DNA from 3 places in the Exiguobacterium sp. s91 genome. Region 3 is predicted to be linked to each of the others. Evidence: riboswitches for the same ligand, from Rfam matches in the RefSeq annotation. Region 3 holds a riboswitch; each other region holds the start of a gene.
What was found. Region 3 has a riboswitch for thiamine pyrophosphate ahead of tenA (thiaminase II). Riboswitches for the same ligand answer to the same signal wherever they lie in the genome.

Region 1 (6,711 bases), 240 kb from region 3:
TAAAACCACCGAAAATGAACGAGACGGCAACACCGCGCTTCGCGACAGGTACACCGTCACTTGCGACGACCATTGCGAGCGAGATCAAGACACCAGTCAGGATGGCTGTCAGAATGCGGGTTGCGAGCAATACTTCGTAACTTGGAGCAAAACTACTGGCAAGATTCAATAAGACCCATGCGAGTAAGAGACGTAGGATCAGACGACGCCGTTCCAGGTGACCGGTCAGCGACATGACGATCGGTGTACCGATTGCAAAGGAGATGGCAAAGGCTGAAACGAGCGTACCTGCTGTTGCGATCGTGATATCAAGGGCTGAGGAGATTTCAGCGAGGATCCCGACGATGACGAATTCGCTTGTTCCGAGAACGAACGTCAGGAGCGACAACGTGGCGATCAAGAGCCAATCGCGTCGACTTAAACGAGTAGTAGGTGACATGGATGATTCCTCAATTCTAGCGCTTGCGCGCGAAACTATGAGTAACAGGATAGCATGAAACGATTTCGTCGGGTATCGCAAAGCGAGATTTCGGGAAAAGAACCATTATTCGAAATAGCGTGTGAATTTCCAGGCTTGCTGTTTTTTGCGTATACTACAGAAGAAGACTACTTATAAAGGAGTGGAAACGATGCAAGCGACAGTGACATGGAACAAACAGATGGGGTTTAGTGGACAGACGGAATCAGGGCATCATCTTGCGATGGACGCAGCACCCGAAAACGGTGGTGAAAACCAAGCACCACGACCGACCGAACTCTTGCTACATGCCGTTGCCGGCTGTACTGGAATTGATATCGTCTCGATTTTAGAGAAGATGCGCTTGACGATCACCCATTTCGAAATGGATATCGAAGGAGAACGGGCAGAGGATCATCCGCGGCGCTTTACGTCGATCTCGATTCATTACCGGCTTGAAGGTGATCTCCCGGAAGATAAGGTCCGTCGTGCCATCTCGTTATCAAAGGATAAATATTGTTCGGTCTCGCAATCCCTGAACGCTGAGATTTCCGTCTATTATTCGATTAATGGTGTGCGAAGCGAGGATCCTTTGTGAAGAAAACCGTACTGATCGGTTGTCTGTTGCTTGCAGGGTGTGCGCAGGAGACGACGGAACCAACGAAATCATCACAACCGGAAGCGAAGCAACCAACAGAAGAAAAGAAACCGAAACCTGAACCAACGAAAGAGGAACGACAACAAGCACGATTAAAGCAGCAACTTAAAGCGATGTCGACGTCAGAAAAGATCGATCAACTGCTCTACATCGGAGTCGCCGGCACGGAACTTTCAGCAGCTGACCGGAAATTGTTACAGACGCATGCGATTGGCGGGGTCTTATTGCTCGGCGGAAACATTACGTCGGAAGAGCAACTCTTGACGTTCACGCGTGCGATTCAAGAGACGAACCAAAAACCGTATGCGTTCGTCGGGATTGATGAAGAAGGCGGACGCGTCAGCCGGGTACCGGATCAACGATTACGTCTACCGACGAGTCAACGGATGGCGCAAGGAGCAGATGAAGTGAAAATGGAAGACGTCGGACGTACGCTCGGACATTTGTCACGTTTTTATGGCTTCAACATGGACTTCGCGCCGGTCCTTGACGTCAACAGTAATCCGAACAATCCGATCATCGGCGACCGTGCGTTAAGTGCTGATCCGAATACCGTCGCGACGCTTGGTACGGCCCTGATGCACGGGATGCAGGAGACAGGAACGATTCCGGTCGTCAAACATTTTCCCGGTCACGGCAATACGAATGTCGATTCCCATGTTGGGCTACCGAAAGTGACGGCATCAAAGGAAGAATTGAAGCGGACGGAGCTGTTACCGTTCCAAGAAGCGATTCAAGAGGGCGCCGAGATGGTGATGGTCGCCCATATTCTCTATCCCGCGTATGACGATATGAATCCGTCCTCGCTCTCAAAGCCGATCTTGACTGACCTCTTGCGTCAACAACTCGGATTCAACGGTGTCATCATCACGGATGATCTCGTCATGGGGGCGATCACGAAACAATATGGTCTCGCAGAAGCGGCACGTCAGTCGCTCGTCAATGGAGCTGATATGGCGATGTTTTCAGAGGCAGGTGCTTACACAAAGGTCCATGCTGAAGTGATGCAAGCCGTCAAAGACAAAACGCTGACGCCGGAGATGCTCGATGCCAAAGTAATGCGCATCCTGAAGCTGAAGCAGACGTATGCCGACAGCCAAGAGCAACAGCGACCAACGAAATCGGAACTGATTCAGCAAGTGGAAGCGCTCAACTAGGACTAGCGAAGCAAAGCGACTCATGCTAGACTAATGGGGCAAGCCAATTAAACACGAAAAGACACTAGGGGAGTCTCCCAGCAGACTGAGACGGAAGTATCCGGACCCTTTGAACCTGATCTAGTTCGTACTAGCGGAGGGAAGTGGCTCGAAATCCTAGATATCCTTAGCGCTTCAGCGCATTTTCGGACCACTCCCTTCAACATCGGGAGTGGTCCTTTTTCGTATGGAAAGGAAGAACATGATGCGTTTACATCTGATTTCGACGGGATCCATTAATCCGCTTGACGAAATAAAGACCTTTCAATCGCTTCAACCTTATACGGATCAGCTGCATCTACGAGAACCGAACTTATCGGCGGCAGAATTACTTGATCTAATTGAAGCGCTCCTTGCGCATGGTTATTCGCCTGAGCAGTTAACGGTTCATGACCGGGTCGATGTCGCCCATGTCGCAGGCATCGGTGTGCAGCTGACGCGCCGTTCCTTGCGTGTCCGTGATGTGCGACGTCATTTTCCGAATCTCGTCATCGGGAAATCGGTCCATTCACTAGCAGAGGCACTAGCAGCAGAAGCGGAAGGAGCCGACCGACTGCTGTACGGTCATATTTATTCGACAGCGTCGAAGCCGAACATGCCACCACGAGGGATTGACGCCTTGAAGCAAGTCGTCACCTTCACGACGAAACCAGTCATTGCAATCGGCGGGATCACACCAGAACGCATGCCTGAAATCGCAGCGACCGGGGCAACCGGAATCGCTGTCTTATCGGGTATTCTCGGTCAATCGGATCCACTCGCCGCCGTCAAGCGTTACCAGGGGGTTCGCGTATGACGGATCACATCATCATCGGCGGCGGAGTCATCGGGTTGACGCTTGCTTACGGTCTCGCCTGTCAGAATGAATCCGTCGTCGTCTTAGAACGTGGAACATGCGGACAAGGGACAAGCCGAGCGGCTGCCGGGATGCTTGCGACGGACATCGAGCTGAGAGCAGAATTGCATGCACTTGCCGCGCGAAGTCGTCGTCTGTATCCACTGCTTGCACGTCGTCTCGAGCGAGAGACAGGCATCGATTGTGGGTACCGGGAACAACCGTTTTTGTTAAAACGTAAAGGACGCGAGCATCTGTTTCCAGCTGTCGGTCAAATCGATCCACGACGACTGACGACTGCATTGATGTATGCCTTACACGCACGTGGCATATCGATTGAAGAACAGGTAGATGTCACACGCATCGAAGAGAGCGATGACTTCATCAAGGTCGAGTCGAACGCGGGAACGTGGACCGGACGAACAGTGACGGTCGCTGCCGGACGCGGGTCGCAAGCCTTGCTCGATACAGCCGGCATTTCGATCGCGACATATGGGGTCAAAGGGGAATGTCTCGCCGTCCGTCTCGCGGGTCAGCCGTTACGCTCGATCCTGTTTGATGACGCCGTCTACCTCGTTCCGAAAGCAGACGGTCGGATTTTGATCGGTGCGACCGAACTGCCGCACGACGAGACGGTCGGTGTCAGTGTCGCAGGGGTCACGTCATTGCTTCAAGCAGCAGAACGACTGTATCCACCGATTCGTGACGCGGTCATCGAAGAAGTCTGGTCCGGTGTACGACCACAAACGGCGTCCGGCTTGCCATATATCGGAGTCGCCGATTCATCCCGTCGGATCTTCCTAGCGACGGGGCATCATCGGCATGGCATATTACTCGCACCGGCGACAGCGGAAGTCTTGGTAAATACATTACGGTTGATTCAGAAGGAGGAAGTCCGATGAACATTACGATTAACGGCAATGACCACACGATCGAACAGATTAAAACAATTGAGGACATGCTCACGCAACTTGGCTTAGGGGAAAAGCTCGTCATCGTCGAACAGAATCGACAAATCATCGATCGCGTGGCATATGGTCAGACGGTCGTTCGGGACAATGACACATTTGAAATCGTTCATTTCGTAGGAGGAGGATAAATATGCTGAAAATTGGAGAAAAGACATTTGAATCACGCTTGTTACTCGGAACAGGGAAATATACGGATGCTACGGTACAGCAAGAAGCAATCGATGCGTCTGCTTCACAAATCTTGACGTTCGCCGTCCGTCGGCTCGATATCTTCGACAAACAACAAGCGAATTTCTTGGAGTCGCTTGATTTAGCGAAGTACGATTTACTGCCGAACACGGCCGGTGCGAAGACAGCGGAAGAAGCTGTTCGGCTTGCGAAGCTTGCGCGGGCATCCGGTATGTGTGACATGGTTAAGGTCGAAGTGATCGGTTGCGATAAGACGTTACTACCTGATCCGATCGAGACGTTACGGGCTTCTGAAGAATTACTCAAAGAAGGTTTCATCGTCTTACCGTATACGTCGGACGATGTCGTCCTTGCACGGCGACTCGAGGAACTCGGTTGTCACGCCATCATGCCGGCAGCGTCACCGATCGGTTCCGGGCAAGGCATTCTCAACCCACTTCATCTACGATTCATCATCGAGCAGACGACGGTTCCGGTCATCGTCGACGCCGGGATCGGCTCACCGACCGACGTCGCCTATGCGATGGAACTAGGAGCGGATGGTGTCTTATTGAACTCCGCTGTCGCCCATGCTCAAGATCCGGTCAAGATGGCGCACGCCATGCGACTAGCTGTCGAAGCAGGGCGCTTCGGATACGAAGCGGGACGTATCGAGAAGAAACAGTATGCGGTCGCGAGTAGTCCAACGAGTGGATTGATTCGATGAACCGTTACTCACGGCAAACTCGATTTCAACCGATCGGGGAAGCGGGACAAGCACGCTTGGCAGCAGCAAAGGTACTGATCATCGGTATGGGAGCGCTCGGAACGGCATCGGCAGAACAACTCGTTCGCGCCGGTGTTGGTGTCGTCCGAATCGTCGACCGCGACTATGTCGAGTGGAGTAATCTACAACGACAACAGCTGTATACCGAGGACGATGCGCGTCACATCGTACCAAAAGCGATTGCCGCAAAAGCACGGCTTGAAGCGATTAATTCGACGGTGACGATCGAAGCGCATGTAGTAGACGTCGACCGAGCAGCGCTGACGTGGCTTCTCGATGATATCGATCTGATCATCGACGCGACGGACAATTTCGATATTCGTTTGCTGATGAACGACATGGCGTTGATGCGTTCGATTCCGTGGATTTACGGTGGATGCGTCGGCAGTTATGGGATCACGTTTACCGTCCGTCCCGGGGAGACGCCGTGTCTGCATTGTCTGCTCGATCAATTACCGCGGGATCAGGAGACGTGTGATACAGCGGGAATCATCGGACCAGCTGTACAGATGGTCGCTTCCTTACAGGTGACGGAAGCGTTGAAGTGGTTGAGCGGAAAGACGGACGCCATGCGGACGCGCTTGCTTGCGTTTGATGTCTGGTCGAATACGTTTCAACAAATTAACGTCCAGTCACTGAAGCAAACGGAGTGCCCGTCGTGCGGAATCGATCCGTCCTACCCTTACTTATCGGATCAAACGGTTCGTTTCACGGCACTCTGCGGTCGGGATGCCATTCAAATCCGCGGAGACGGACAGCGGGATCTGGAACAGTTGAAACAACGTCTCCAGCCGGTCGCTGCGATTTCCGCCCATAATCCATATTTGCTGGCGTTTACGACGGACGAACATCGGATGGTCGCTTTCCGAGATGGACGCGTTCTGATTCATGGCGAGGCGGATCTCGTCAAAGCGAAACGCCTCTATCATGCCTATTTCGGGTAACGTTCACAAAACAGTAAAACTAATTTTAAATATATATGTTTTAAATGTTTGAAAAACAGGTAAATAAGACTTCAGACATAAATCGGTCTACAGGTTTTGAACGTGAAGAGGAGTGATTCAGATGAAACAAGAATTCGATCCAATCAAGGATCAGGCACAGACGGAAGACGCCCAAGCAGTTGTTCAGCAACCCAACTGGAATCCGGATCGGTACCGGACGAACTTGAACCCATTCTATCTGTCACCTTGTAGTGTCGAACGTAGAGAAGACGTGCATCAGGATGCATCGAAAATTCTCGAAGTCGAGACGTCGTCGCCCCTCCAACAACTTTTTGAACACAATCAAGCAACGCATAAATCAGAACAATCGGGCAAAAAATTCAAGACAGGCATCGTCGTCGGTGTCGGTGCGATCATCGGCGGATCGGTTTCTGTGATTCGTTCCGTTCAACGCTTTAGAAAACAACGGACGAAATAACACATTCGTCGCAAGAGTGAAAAAAGCAGGAGGCATTCGCCTTCTGCTTTTTGTGTTGCAAACAGATGTTCGTCGCAGAACGAACGCTTGCATGCTACACTTAAGCTACTATATTCAAAAAGTGAGTGTGATGAAGATGAAATGGATACATACTGCCGATTGGCATCTCGGCAAAATCGTTCATGGCGAATCGATGCTCGAGAACCAGCGGGCGGTC
Region 2 (6,711 bases), on a different contig from region 3:
ATTTCCTTGAATCCTTATCTCAGTATGAGCTAGAAATCCTGCATTATAAGTTAGGGTATACGATCATGGGAGATGCAGAGACGGTTCGTCGAGAAGTTATCGAGTTTCAAGAGAAGTATGAGGTAGACGAAATCATTGCCTTATCAAACATCTATGACAGTAAAAAAGAAATACAATCATACAACATCTTTAAACAAGTAAGCGATTCCTTAAACAACGAAATAAAATAATACTGAAAAGAAGTCAGCGAAAACTAAGTTGAGCAGAGATTGTCCATTCGTAAACGTTGTAAAAAACTGATGGTTCTTTTAACAAATCTAAAGAACAAAAATAGTTGGAATAAAGGAGAAGACTGTATCGATTATTTATGATATTTCTGAATAAAATCCTTTATCATTCCTTTTATGTTGGAGGAGTAAACGACTAGAGAAACTTTCGAAATCATCAAAAAAACAATATAATAACTGACGCTTTTTTTTGCCCGCAATGGATCCAACCATTGCGGGCTTCTTTTCTTCCTTGGATTTGTATACACCCATCCTCTATTCCCTTGGGTTTTACTAAGAGAAAAACGAATTCGTTTTTCGTCCATAATATCGAAAGAAGATTTTTCTGATTTATCTTCTGATGAAAAATAAATATTGATACTCTCATAAATTTAGCTACTAATAAATCTGAGGTCTTTTTGACTATATCTTGCTTAAGCTTGGTTGAAGTTGATAAAAAATACATACATGGGATAAACATCCTAAAATTCAATATAGAGCAAGAAAAAATGTGATATTTGAACTTGGATTTTTTTATGGAAAATTAGGTCGGTCAAATGTATGTTGCTTATTAAAACAGTCCGTTGAAAAATCAAGTGATCTTGATGGAATTGCATATATTCCTTTTACAGAGTCTATTGATGAAATAGAGTATGACACCCTTAAAGAACTAAGAGAATCTAATCTAAAAGTAAAAATTTGAACTGAATGTATGGCACAACATTTTTTAATCATTGCGTAAAAGAGTAGGAGCTTGACCTCTTATTTTAGAGATCACACTCCTGTTCTTATAATCTATACTTGCAAACATCATTTATCTTCAATAAGGTTTATCGTCTTATATTTATCGACCGTTTAATATGAACTGAAGAAAATTCATAGAATAAAAGAAGAAATGAGGCTTGATACTCCGTACTTTATCACAAGATGCTAGTTAGTATGGGTTACTCTACTTTCGTTACACCTAGATGTTCTCGAAGTGTATTTCCTGTATAGGTGTCTTTAAACAATCCTCTTTTTTGTAATTCAGGAATGATCATGTCTACAAAATCTTCTAAACTTGACGGTAGTGACGGCGGCATCAAGTTGAAGCCATCTGCTACTCCCTCGTTAAACCAAAATTCCAACTGATCCACAATTTCTTCCGGAGTACCAATCAATGTCAGGTGTCCTCCTCCTGCTGCTAAATAGCCTAATAGTTCTTTGAGCGTCGGATCTGTATCTTCGATAATCTCTAGAATCGTTCGGTAGCGTCCGATGGGTCCGGAAAATTCCTCGATCGATGGTAAGGTCGGAATCTTTGCTTCGAGATCCCATGTGGAGCAATCTTGCTGCAAAAAGAAACTCAATTGTTTCAACGCATTTTCAACCGGTAATTTTTCATCTAGTTCGGCTTTTTTGGCTAGTGCCTCTTCTCTTGTTTTACCAACATACGTTACTAAGCCTGGGTATATCTTAATCTTTCGATCTGGTGATTCAGTTTGTGTAATTTTCTTATGGAGTTTTTCACGAAAAGCATGGGCTTGTCTAAAATTCCATGACACAGAATATACGGCATCCGCATGTTTGGCTGCAAGGGCAACCCCTTCTTCAGAAGCCCCCGCTTGCATCGCTACTGGCTTTCCTTGGGGACTACGCGGCGTAGACAAAGGACCTTTTACGCTGAAATAGGCTTCAGAATGATCGATAACTTGTATACATTCAGGATCAATCAATTGGTTATCTGATCGATTCGCAAGAAAAGCCGCTTGATCCCAAGATAAAAATAGCTTCTCCATCAATGCTGCGAATTCGTTCGCCTTATTATACCGTTCCTCCCTCGGTGGAAGTGCATCCATCCCGTGGTTTAACGCTTCCCAATCCGTCATCGAGGTCACTAAGTTCCAGCCTACCCTCCCCTTCGTCACGTGATCTAGGCTTAGAAGTTGCCTTGCTGCTGTATACGGATTGGAGAACGTGCTCGATATCGTAGAAACTAATCCGATATGATCCGTCACTTGAGAAATAGCCGTTAGATTAATTAAAGGATCCAACCAAAAGGCAGGTAAATCAGTTGAATTATTAGCCGGAAAGGATTGATTGTCCGCAAAAAATACTGCATCCAAACGTCCAGCTTCCGCTATTTGAGCCAAACGCTGATAATAGCGACTCTCTCCGATCTCTTTAATCGCAGAATCAGGCATTAACCATGCGGCTTGATGATGACCACATCCATATAACAAAACGCCGATATTTAACTGATTTCTGTTCGTCATCTTCTGTTCACGAATCCCTTCTCTTACAAGCTGAGAATTTTTTAAAACGCCCGCTTTAATTCATCGTTAACCCACCATCGACTGTTACGTTTTGACCGGTAATCCCAGATGCTGCTTCTGATGCCAAAAAGGCAACCAGTTGAGCCACTTCTTCTGGGCTCGTCACTTTTTTCAACGGGGTCGATTGGGCAATGAAATCGAATACTTCAGCGGTTGTCACAGCACTCGCATCTGTGACTTTCAATAACCCACCGGAGACGACATTCACGTTTATGCCATATTGACCTAACTCTGCGGCTAGGTTTCGAGTAAAGCCAATCAGACTTGCTTTTGCTGTTGTGTATTCATGATAAGGAACGACTGGGTTTTGATAGAGGTTTGTTCCAATGCTGATGATACTACCGCTATGTCGTTCTATAAATTGTGGCAAAACACTTTGAATGATGTGAAACGCTGCTTTAAGTGTTCCATCCAGTTGATTTTGATAATCTTCCCACTCTAAATCGATAAACGATTTTTGCGCAACCGGATCAAATTTGAAGTCTACTAACGCATTATTCACGACAACATCGATTTGACCATAATGTGCTGTTGCGGATTGCATCATGCTCTCGACATCTTCCCGCTTCGTGACATCTGCATACAAGGCAATTGCATTCTCTACTCCCAGTTCGCTCACAAGTTGTTCTGCCGCATCCTTGCTTTTAAAGTAATTGATCACCACTTTAAATCCGTTGTGCACTAACACCCTTGCAATCGTCGCCCCAAGTCCTCGACTACTTCCTGTCACTAATACAGTTCTGCTCATTCTTATCCACTCCCTCATCCATTTTTGCAACTTAAATAGCGAAGTAATAAACAAAAAACGCAACTCTCCAAAAGGAAAGTTGCGCACGTCTAAATAATCACATAGCAAAGAACGATATCATCGTCTCCGCTTGTTCATCAGAGTTTACACTTCCCTACGCTAGTACGACCTAGTTCAGGTTCAAAGGGTTTGAGTAGCTACTCATCTCAGTTTAATAACACCCCTAGTGATTCTATTTAAGTTATCTTCACTGTAGTGGTCTTGAAAACCCCTGTCAATGATTCTGACAGATAAATTCATTTCTAGTATTCTAAAAAGCGAGTAAACGAGGTGAATCATGAGTCCATCACGATTACTCCGATACAGTGACATCCTGTACCAAACGATTCTTTTTAGCATTTTTATCTTTGATGATTCCTTGATACGAAATCGATTCATTTTTCGTATCGACTACCGTGACTTGGAAATCCGAATCATTGATATTAGCGATATGGTATAGCTTTCCCTGCGCAATCATCGTATAGGAGCCATTGAAGCGGTAAGCATGCTGCCCTTCCACTTTATGTTGCTTGACTTGATTCGTCTTAAAGTCATAGGTACTCCATTTGATGCTTTTACTTTTTTCTGAATCAAACGTACCGTAAGCGATCAGTGATTGGCTATTTTCATCAGCATTAAAGTTCCCTTCCGCTGCATACGCATCAAGTGCTTTGATTCGTTTGATACCTTTGCCGTTATCTAGATAATAAGCGCTATCTTTTTCTACCCCTTCCGCATCATATGCGATTTCACGATAGACAATTCCATAGTCGTTCACTGCCACATAATGACGCTCTTGATTAGTCTTGAGTTGCTTGGATTGAAGCGTCTCCACTTTTCCTTTTGCAAGGTTGAGTAATAACACCGTCGATTTTTCCTTTGCTCCATGATCATCCCGTTGGACGTATACGTTCATGCCGTCTTGATGGAAGACACGGATGTCAGCCATTTCACGATCCGGTACCGTTAAACGATGAGAAATCGTCTTTTTAAATTGTTTCTGTGTACTTTTGTCATAAGAATGATATTTCAACTGAGATGCCTTTACTTCAATTCCGTATGTCCGCGAGCCCATTTCACTAGTAAATACGTCTTCCTTAGAAAGAAAGCGATAGAAATCAGCAGGGAAGTCTGCAGCGTAGCTATTGAACAACCCTGTGAAATAGTTCTGCGACTCACTATGAGTTTGACCGTCCAATTGGATATTGTATTGAGTAGGCTTGATGTCTCCATTTTCAATCTCGATGTTTACTTTTTTAAGAGCTTCTGCATTTTCTTTTCGTATACTCTCGACTTCATAATCCGATCCTTTAATGCTTGCAGCGTAACCAAAATAACTGAGTAAGGTGACGCCAGCAATGCTTCCTACGATGATCATTTCCTTATATCGTCTCATGACTTCCTCCTTCTAATGATTAAATAGATACTTTATGGTTCAGTAGTCGAACACATTTCCAACTTATATATGCAAAATAGATGAGAATAAAGGAAAGATAGACGAATACCTGTTGATTCGGAATGAGAATGCTAGTCAAATCAAATAAGTAACGTAATGTAATGAATGGTACGATTAAGAGCGCTACATCCTTTGCGATCGTCAGCAAAGCTTTCCCTTTTTGATAGGACCGCTCTGTCAAAACGAACAAGAAGACCATCGTGATGACGAAGAGTGCGAGCGCTAGAATGACGAATGTATCGATTACATTGAAGGTATAGAGCATGTTCAACGCAGCTGACTCCCCGATGATTTTGGACGCTGCTTGTAAATGTTCCGGGAGTAACCATTCGTAGAGTCTACGACTTAGAAGAATCGTGATCCACTGGATGCCCATGAAACCACACACAAATACCAATACTGTTGTCAGTTTGGATAAGAGGATTGTGATGCGTTTACCCGGTAGCATCAATAAACGGTAGATGTACTTGGACTCGCCATACCAATCGCGGTACCAAATCTGAAAAGCATATAGAATCGTGAACATGATACCGATGGCAATCATGTACTTGAAGTAGTTGGTCGCATCGCCAAACGTCAACGGTCCATTCAATTGATCAACGGCTTCCATTTCCGTAAGTCGCTCTTTTTTCATCAAATCCTCCAGCTTGGATTGATAATGAAGAACCTGATATACGACCGATGTGAGTTCAACAATCACTAACATCGTCAATATCGAAAGGTATAGTTTGAAGCTTCGCTTGATTTCCTCGTTTGATAGCATAAAGAATTTCTTCATGTCTGATAAACCTCCCTCATTCGATCCTGTACTGATTTCCCGTAAAGCTCACGCATCTCTTCCGAGTCATCTTCCTGTATGATGGTCCCGTTCTGAAGAAAAATAACGCGGTCGATGAGATGTTCCACTTCTGCAATCTCATGAGTCGTCATCAAGATGCCCTTCCCTTCCATATAGTGACTAGAGAAGATCCACGCAATTTGTTCTTTCGTAAATAAATCAATCCCAGCCAACGGTTCATCGAGCAGTAAGTAAGGTCGATTCATCGCAAATCCAATCAACAGATTAACCTTTGCTTTATTCCCTTTCGATAAATTGGCGATGCGGTCTGTCGCCATCAGTTTAAAGAACCCCATCAGTTCCTCTGCTACTTGTTGATCCCAATCCGGATAATAGTCGCGCATATAGGCGACGGCTTCTCCGACGCTCATATACCCAGGCATCGTAGAAAGATCCGGTACGAAAGCGATGCTATCGTGGGTCGTTTTCCCATCCACTTTGATTGTTCCAGCATCTACTGGGACTAAGCCCATGATGGCTTTCAAGATGGTGGACTTCCCTTCCCCATTCAATCCGATGAGACAGGTCAGTTGATTTAACGGGACAGTGAACGATACATCGTTCAACACATTCTTTTTTCGACCATATGACTTTCGTAATCCACGGACTTCAAGCATTTAAATCACTCCTTTTTTGAATGTTGTATTCTTTCTCAAAATTAATGATGACCTCTTCTAATGGAATCTGGATTGCATATATCGAATCCACAAATTGCTTCACTGCATTTTCGAGAAGTTCTGTTCGCGCTCGATCGATGATGGATTGGTCCAGCGTCACCTTACTCGGCACGTTACGGTCAGTTGTAATCAACAGTTGATCTTCCAGTTCCTTATACACTTTTTGCGCGGTATTCGGATGAATTTTAAGCTCATTTGCCAGTGCGCGACGCGAAGGGATACTTTCCCCTCTTTTGAATTCGCCCATAACAATACGTTTTTTAAACCAATAAAGTACTTGTAGATAAATCGAGGTACGTTGATCAAAATGCAATAACATCACCTCTCTTAATGAATGTTGTATTAAAACACTAATACACTTTACAACTGTAT
Region 3 (6,711 bases):
ATGATTGCAGAGAACTTCGCGACACGGTGGACACCACCAAAGATGACGAGTCCCGTCAAGACGACGAGTGCTGCGCCGACGACAGCTGTGTTGATACCGAACGCATTGTCAAAGGCAGCGGCAATCGTGTTTGATTGAACGGAGTTGAAGATAAGGCCGAACGTCACAGCAATCAAGATTGCAAAGACGATTCCGAGAGCTCGGTTCTTCAAGCCTTTTTCGATGTAGTAGGCAGGACCACCACGGTATGCGTTCGATTTCGTATCGCGTACTTTATAGACTTGAGCCAGTGTACTTTCGATGAGAGCCGTCGCGCCCCCTAAGAGAGCGACCATCCACATCCAGAAGACGGCACCTGGTCCGCCGAGTGTGACGGCAATCGTGACACCGGCAAGGTTACCCGTACCGATCCGTGTCGCCGCACCGATGAAGAATGACTGGAGAGAAGTGATGCTTTCTCCTTTATCGTCTGTTGTTTGTTCACTTTTATCGAGCGTGACGCGGAACATCTCTTTTAAGTAAGTGAATTGGATGAAGCCAGTTCGGATCGTGAAGTAGATCCCGCCGCCGATCAATACAGCGATTAATACATACGACCATAAAATGTTGTTGGCGTAATCGACACTTCCTTGAATGACTTGCTGAATGGCGTTCATGATGGTGTATTCCTCCCAAAGAATAATAAAAGCTATACGCTAAATTATACGAATTTTCAGACAATAAGCAACAACAAAATAAAATAAAATTTTAAAACTTAATAAAGTTAGCTAAATGTTAGGAGTTAAAAACATTGTAGGTGAACGAAAAAACTGCCACTCTCGGTATCGAGAGTGACAGGCAAGTAAAGCTAAATCATCCATACTGTAGCAATTGTTCGTATAGGTCATCGAGTTGCTGTTGGATGCTTTTAGAAACGGTATCGGTCGGTTTTTCACGTTTTGCTAATTTCTGTTCAAGCCGCTCGATCTGCACTTCTAACTCATGTTGTGACAAGCGTTTTGGTTTTTGAGGGGTTACGTGGAGTGAGGAAGACGTAGCGAACTCAGTACGCTTCTGTTGAGCATACGCATACGTACCATGATAACGCGTCAGACCATTTTCGAGCCACAGGATCTGCGGAAAAAGCCGATTTAAGAAATAGCGGTCGTGTGAGACGGCAATCAATGTACCAGAAAAATTCTCGAGTGCTTCTTCGAGTGTCTCTCTTGATTCAATATCGAGATGGTTCGTCGGCTCGTCGAGAATTAATACATTGACCGACGAATGAACGAGGACGGCGAGTTGCAATCGCACACGTTCGCCTCCGCTCAGTGACAAAATGGACCGAAAGACAGTTGGTCCAAAGAACAGGAACCGGGCTAGGATATGGCGGGCTTCCGCTTCTGGAACGGCAATCCGGTCTCTAAACCAGTCGATTAACCGCGCGTCCTCCTCGAAATGGGCATGCTGGGACAGGTAACCGATCCGATTCGATGGTCCACGCGTGAGTGTGCCTGCCTCTGGTGATAATTCGTCAAGCAGCAGTGAGAGCAACGTCGATTTCCCACTCCCATTCGTTCCGACGATCGCGATCCGATCCTGTGCCATGATCTCGAACGAGACGTCATCAAAAATGTGGCGAATTCCGTAAGCAAACGAGAGTTCTTCAGCGCGAAAGACGACTTGGCTCGTGTGATCAGTGGAAGAGAAGGAGACATCAGCGGTTTTGGCTTCGAGTTGTGGTCGTTTAATCCGTTCGATCCGCTCGAGTGCTCGTTCCATTGATTTTGCTTTACGGAATAATTTCTCACTCGGTGGAGACGCTTCGTTTGCCCATTGCCGGAGTCGACGAATCGCTTCCTTCATTTTCTTTATTTTTTTCTGTTGCTCTTGGTAGGCGTGGAACTGTTCCATCAAGCGACGTTCTCGTTCGACGACGAACGCGCTGTAATTCCCTATATAGGTTGTCAGTTCACCGTCCTCGAGTTCAACGATCGAGGTGACGACGGCGTCTAAGAAGACCCGGTCGTGAGAGACGAGCAGGATGGTTCCTGTGTAGTCCCGTAAGAACTGCTCTAGCCATTCCACGGCAGCTAAATCAAGATGGTTCGTCGGTTCGTCAAGAATGAGCAGATTTGGCTCCATGAGTAACATGCGACCGAGACAAATCTTCGTCTGTTCACCACCGCTCAACTGGTGGAAAGGACGAGTGAGTAACGGACGAAGGTGTAACCCGTTCACCATGCGCTCGATTTTCGAGTCGAGTAGATAGCCATCCTTTTGTTCGAACGCATTCGTCGCTTCCGCATATCGTGCGAGTAACGCATCCAGATTCTCTGGTGCTGTCGCCATCATTTGCTCCAACTGTTGCATCCGAGAACGGATCGCGAGGATGTCTTCAAACGCTGTCCAAAGGACGTCGAGTCCGGTCATCGTCTCACTATATACAGGAAGTTGTTCCAGATAGCCGATCGTCAAACCGCTCTTTTGATAGATGACACCACCGTCCGGTTGCTCAAGGCGAGCGAGCAAGCGGAGTAATGTCGTCTTGCCACTCCCGTTTCGTCCAATTAGACCGACACGGTCGTGTTCGTTTAAGAAGAGGGAAACATCCGTTAAGATCGTTTCGCCTCCGAATTGTTTGGTTAGGTGTTGAATGTCGCAAATCATCATAATCAATTGATCCTTTCGCGCGCATCAAAAAAAGGAGAGCGCAAATAGCACTCTCCATCACGTGTGAAAGATGCGCTTTGCTGTATTTTTCAATCATGAAGTTCTAAAAAAGGGCAGACGGGTGCCTTAGAACGCCATTCCATGAAAAATCGCGCGCAACAGATACAATTGTTCCATCAACCAGTGTTTGCACGCGGCAAAGTCCATCTTTTCACACCACCTTTCGTTTCAGATATCTCTAGTTTACTATTTTTTTGTCAGTTACGGAAGTCTGAATTATTTGAACACGCCAGCGATTGAACTGAAGAAGTCACTGAGTCCATCGAATAATTTAGCGAAGAAACCTTTCGTTTCTTCTGATGTTGCGAACGCGTGGATGTCTTGCCCCGCATTTTTCAAACCACTCTCGATTTGTCCCCAGTTGATGTTCGCTTGCTCCATTTGATTGAATAGATTCGTCAACCGGTCCATTTGTGCGTCAGACAACTGGATATTGTTGTTTTGAATGACTTGGACGATCAGGTTTTCGATCTCGACTTTGGTTTCCGGTTTTTGATTGGCGATCTCAGCCTTGATCTCATTCATTAAGTCAGCGACTTTATCCGTGCCGACCGTTTTTCCGACGTCTGATGTGACCGATAATTCTTGCTGTGCTAAATCCTTGCGTTCGTCACTTAACTTAATTCCAGTCTCAGCGGAAGTTTGATCGTACGCTTTCATGATTCCTGTCAGTGCCGATGTCCCGGTCACCTTGTAGGGAGAAGTGATCGTGATATCGGCATCTTTGACACCCGCTGTGACGAGAGCGTTGAGATACATATCCTTTGTCACCCATGTGATGTTCTCCGTCGAGACGGAAAGTCCATCACCTTTTTCCGTCAGTTCGATCTTAGCCGACGAATACATGTTGCCACCTTTTTGCGACTGTGGAATGTTTTTCCCGAGATATTTTTCTTCGTCAGCAGAAGTGGCGATGATCGGTGTGATGCCTTCCGGTGCATTGAGACGGGAAAGCACCCATGCTTTATCCTTTGCGCCGAGCGACTCCCCGAGTGTGACGATCGTCTTATCGACGACTTGTTCGGCAGATGCGGCTGTCGGGAGTAATAGAGCAGAAGCGATAACGGCTGACGCCATGATTTTTGTTGGTGTATGCATAATGAAATCCTCCAATTGTAAGTAACAGAATGAATTATAGTATCAGGTACTAAAGTTAGTGTACGAGAACGAAAGAAGTTCGGAATCGGTCTGTAGATGGAGACGGCATCCGTCTTCTGACACTCCATAGTATAGCGAAAAGAGGACAACTTGACTTCCATTTTCAGCATGCTATAGTGGATGGGAATCGAATAATGACCACTAGGGGAGTCGGTAGACCGACTGAGACGAACGAAGACGTTCGGACCCTTTGAACCTGATTAAGTTCGTACTTACGGAGGGAAGTGGCGTCAAGTCTTGTTCTTCTTGCGCCATGCCCGTGTGTTTCGGGGTGGTGTTTTTTCGTTTCATACTAAACGAGGAGGATGAGATCATGACATTCACACAAGAAATCAAACAAGCGGCACAAGCGTATTGGGATAGTAGTTTTACGCACCCATTTGTACAAGGAATCGGGGAGGGGACGTTACCGCTCTCGAAATTTCGGCATTACGTCATGCAGGATGCCTATTACTTAAAACACTTTGCGAAGATTCAAGCGAAGGCAGCGTCAAAAGCAGACGACTTCGCGACGATCGCGACACTTGCCGAGCATGCTACTTCGACTTACGAGGCAGAGTTGAGCTTACATCAATCATTTTTTGAGCCGCTCGGTATTACGGAAGCAGATCTTGAAGCATTTGAACCGGCACCGACAGCATATGCGTATGTCTCCCACATGCATCATGCGAGTGAAGGAACGCTCGGTGAGACGATTGCTGCCATCTTGCCATGTTACTGGTTGTATTATGAAGTCGGACAGCAATTACTGACGTGTACTCCGGAAGAAAAAATCTATCAGCAATGGATCGACACGTACAGCTCGGAATGGTTTGAAAAGGTCGTCTTTGAACAGATTGCACGGCTTGATGCGCTGGCGGAACAAGCGAGCCCGATGGAACGCGAGCGGATGAAACGTCATTTCGTGACAAGTTGTTACTATGAGTTACTCTTCTGGCACATGGGGTGGACGGAAGAGACGTTTGCGTCAGTTTACGAAACGATTCCAGCACGAGCGGTATCTTCTTGAATCAATAAATGGTAGAATTAGGAATACCATTTAGTGAAAGTAGGGATTGGAATGGAAATCATCGTGATCGCACTTGTGATTCTCGCGGCATATGTCGTGCAACAGGTGCTCGGAAAAGTAAAAGTGAGATTTGTTGGGTACATCATTCCCATCTTGATGGCGGTGTACGGAACATATGCTACGATTCAGAATTTTCAGGTGTTGCTTCAGTTCGGTTTTACAACGGGGAGAACTATCGCGACTGTCCTGGTCGTCGTCCTCTACGCTTCGTTGACTTATTCACTTCATCGTGTCTACGAGCGTGCGAAAGCAGAAGCCGAATCTGCATATCCATCATTAAAAGACCGAGGCATCCTTTAAGGAGCTTCGGTCTTTTGTGTATCATGTCCTCATTTTTTCCAGTTTTTAAAGCCGTCACCGAATTTAAGATGCAGTTGATCGGTAAAGACACCGTTCTGAAAGACCGGCACATCAACCGGTAAAGTGCCTTGCGGTTTGAACGTTCCGAAGATCGCTCGGATACCTGCAGGCAGGTTCGGTCCCGCTGATTTTAGATTGCCTGCTTCGGAGTCTGGACCGTTCGGGTCACCTTTGAAGCCATAGACGAGGACGTGTGCCGGTGCGTCCGGTTGTACGGCGACATCGTATGGGTTACGGAGACTGAGCAGGACGGATGGTGTATCCGTTTGTTTCGCATAGCGGAAGATCGAAGCCGGAATCGCTTGTTCTGGTGCAGTAGGTAGTAGTTTAGCACTCGTGTTGACGTTGGAACCGACGATGATGTAATCTGCTGCATCGAGTTGCGCCCGTAATGTCGGGTTTTGGTCGAGCGGTAGCGTAGTAGCCGAGTAATTCGCTGTCGTCACGTGCCAGTTCCGATTCTTCGGTAGGGAAGCGATCGTTTTTTTCATGCTGTCCGTTTGATCCGCCGCAGGAGCGATCACAAGAACGTTGGCATTCTTTTTCGGTTTGAATGGTAACGTCCGCTGATCATTTTTCACGAGTGTGACCGCGGCTTCCGTCATCGCACGTTCTTTTGCTTTATGCTCGGGACTACCGACGATTTGGTTCGATTGCGCGATTTTTTCAGCTAGGGATGTCGTGTCAGTCGTACCGTTCCAAATTCCGCGTTCTGCTTTCAGTGTCAGAATCCGCTCAACCGATTGATCGATCCGTTCCTCTGAGAGGCGACCATCTTTGACTGCTGCGATCACATCCTTGAAAATCCGGTCGAGTTTTGTGACATCCTGCTCGGAACGAAGGATCGTCGGCATGAGCGCGATATCGACACCGGCGTCAAACGTCTTTAAAACGGCTTCTGATTCCGTGAAGTTGTCGGCAATCGCCTGCATGTTCAACGCGTCTGTGATGACGATGCCATCGTAGCCAAGTTTTTCGCGCAGTACGCCCGTGATGACATCATCCGATAACGTCGCAGGTAAAGGGAAGGTACCGCTTTTCGATGAGACGACTTCGGGTTCGATTTGCGGCATTCCGATATGTCCCGTCATGACCATATCGATGTCTTCAGCAATAGCTCGCTTGAACGGGGCGAGCTCGACTTGTTCCAGTTCCTGCAAGGACCGGTCGACGACCGGCAAGCCATAGTGGGAATCGGTCGCTGTATCGCCGTGACCCGGGAAGTGCTTGGCAGTCGCTGCGACGCCTTCATCCTGAATTCCCTTCATCAAAGCGGAACCGAGTGTGCCGACGAGCTCCGGATCACTCGAGAACGAGCGGACACCGATGACGGGATTTCCAGGGTTGCTGTTGACATCAAGATCCGGACCGAAGTTGACATTGATGCCGAGTGCACGCAGTTCCGAACCGAT

Region 1: it holds a riboswitch for thiamine pyrophosphate, as region 3 does, so the genes downstream of both, KNQ06_RS08830 (thiamine phosphate synthase) here and tenA (thiaminase II) in region 3, are expected to answer to the same signal.
Region 2: it holds a riboswitch for thiamine pyrophosphate, as region 3 does, so the genes downstream of both, KNQ06_RS16120 (3-oxoacyl-ACP reductase) here and tenA (thiaminase II) in region 3, are expected to answer to the same signal.

The regions. Positions count from the first base shown of each region.
Region 1 is NZ_JACSMZ010000001.1:1,681,417-1,688,127, reverse strand. Features, by position in the region: gene KNQ06_RS08845 (MFS transporter) at 1-439, opposite strand, end outside; gene KNQ06_RS08840 (OsmC family protein) at 630-1,055, shown strand; gene nagZ (beta-N-acetylhexosaminidase) at 1,052-2,272, shown strand; TPP riboswitch at 2,329-2,431, shown strand; gene KNQ06_RS08830 (thiamine phosphate synthase) at 2,514-3,107, shown strand; gene KNQ06_RS08825 (FAD-dependent oxidoreductase) at 3,104-4,048, shown strand; gene thiS (sulfur carrier protein ThiS) at 4,045-4,245, shown strand; gene KNQ06_RS08815 (thiazole synthase) at 4,248-5,012, shown strand; gene KNQ06_RS08810 (ThiF family adenylyltransferase) at 5,009-6,016, shown strand; gene KNQ06_RS08805 (hypothetical protein) at 6,138-6,494, shown strand; gene KNQ06_RS08800 (exonuclease SbcCD subunit D) at 6,631-6,711, shown strand, end outside.
Region 2 is NZ_JACSMZ010000005.1:113,320-120,030, forward strand. Features, by position in the region: gene KNQ06_RS16105 (LLM class flavin-dependent oxidoreductase) at 1-230, shown strand, start outside; gene KNQ06_RS16110 (TIR domain-containing protein) at 778-969, shown strand; gene KNQ06_RS16115 (LLM class flavin-dependent oxidoreductase) at 1,211-2,521, opposite strand; gene KNQ06_RS16120 (3-oxoacyl-ACP reductase) at 2,577-3,329, opposite strand; TPP riboswitch at 3,464-3,564, opposite strand; gene KNQ06_RS16125 (hypothetical protein) at 3,682-4,764, opposite strand; gene KNQ06_RS16130 (hypothetical protein) at 4,784-5,602, opposite strand; gene KNQ06_RS16135 (ABC transporter ATP-binding protein) at 5,599-6,279, opposite strand; gene KNQ06_RS16140 (GntR family transcriptional regulator) at 6,272-6,658, opposite strand.
Region 3 is NZ_JACSMZ010000001.1:1,923,952-1,930,662, reverse strand. Features, by position in the region: gene KNQ06_RS10060 (alanine/glycine:cation symporter family protein) at 1-656, opposite strand, end outside; gene abc-f (ribosomal protection-like ABC-F family protein) at 853-2,652, opposite strand; gene KNQ06_RS10050 (DUF1002 domain-containing protein) at 2,929-3,810, opposite strand; TPP riboswitch at 4,004-4,110, shown strand; gene tenA (thiaminase II) at 4,184-4,879, shown strand; gene KNQ06_RS10040 (hypothetical protein) at 4,931-5,239, shown strand; gene KNQ06_RS10035 (glycoside hydrolase family 3 protein) at 5,269-6,711, opposite strand, start outside.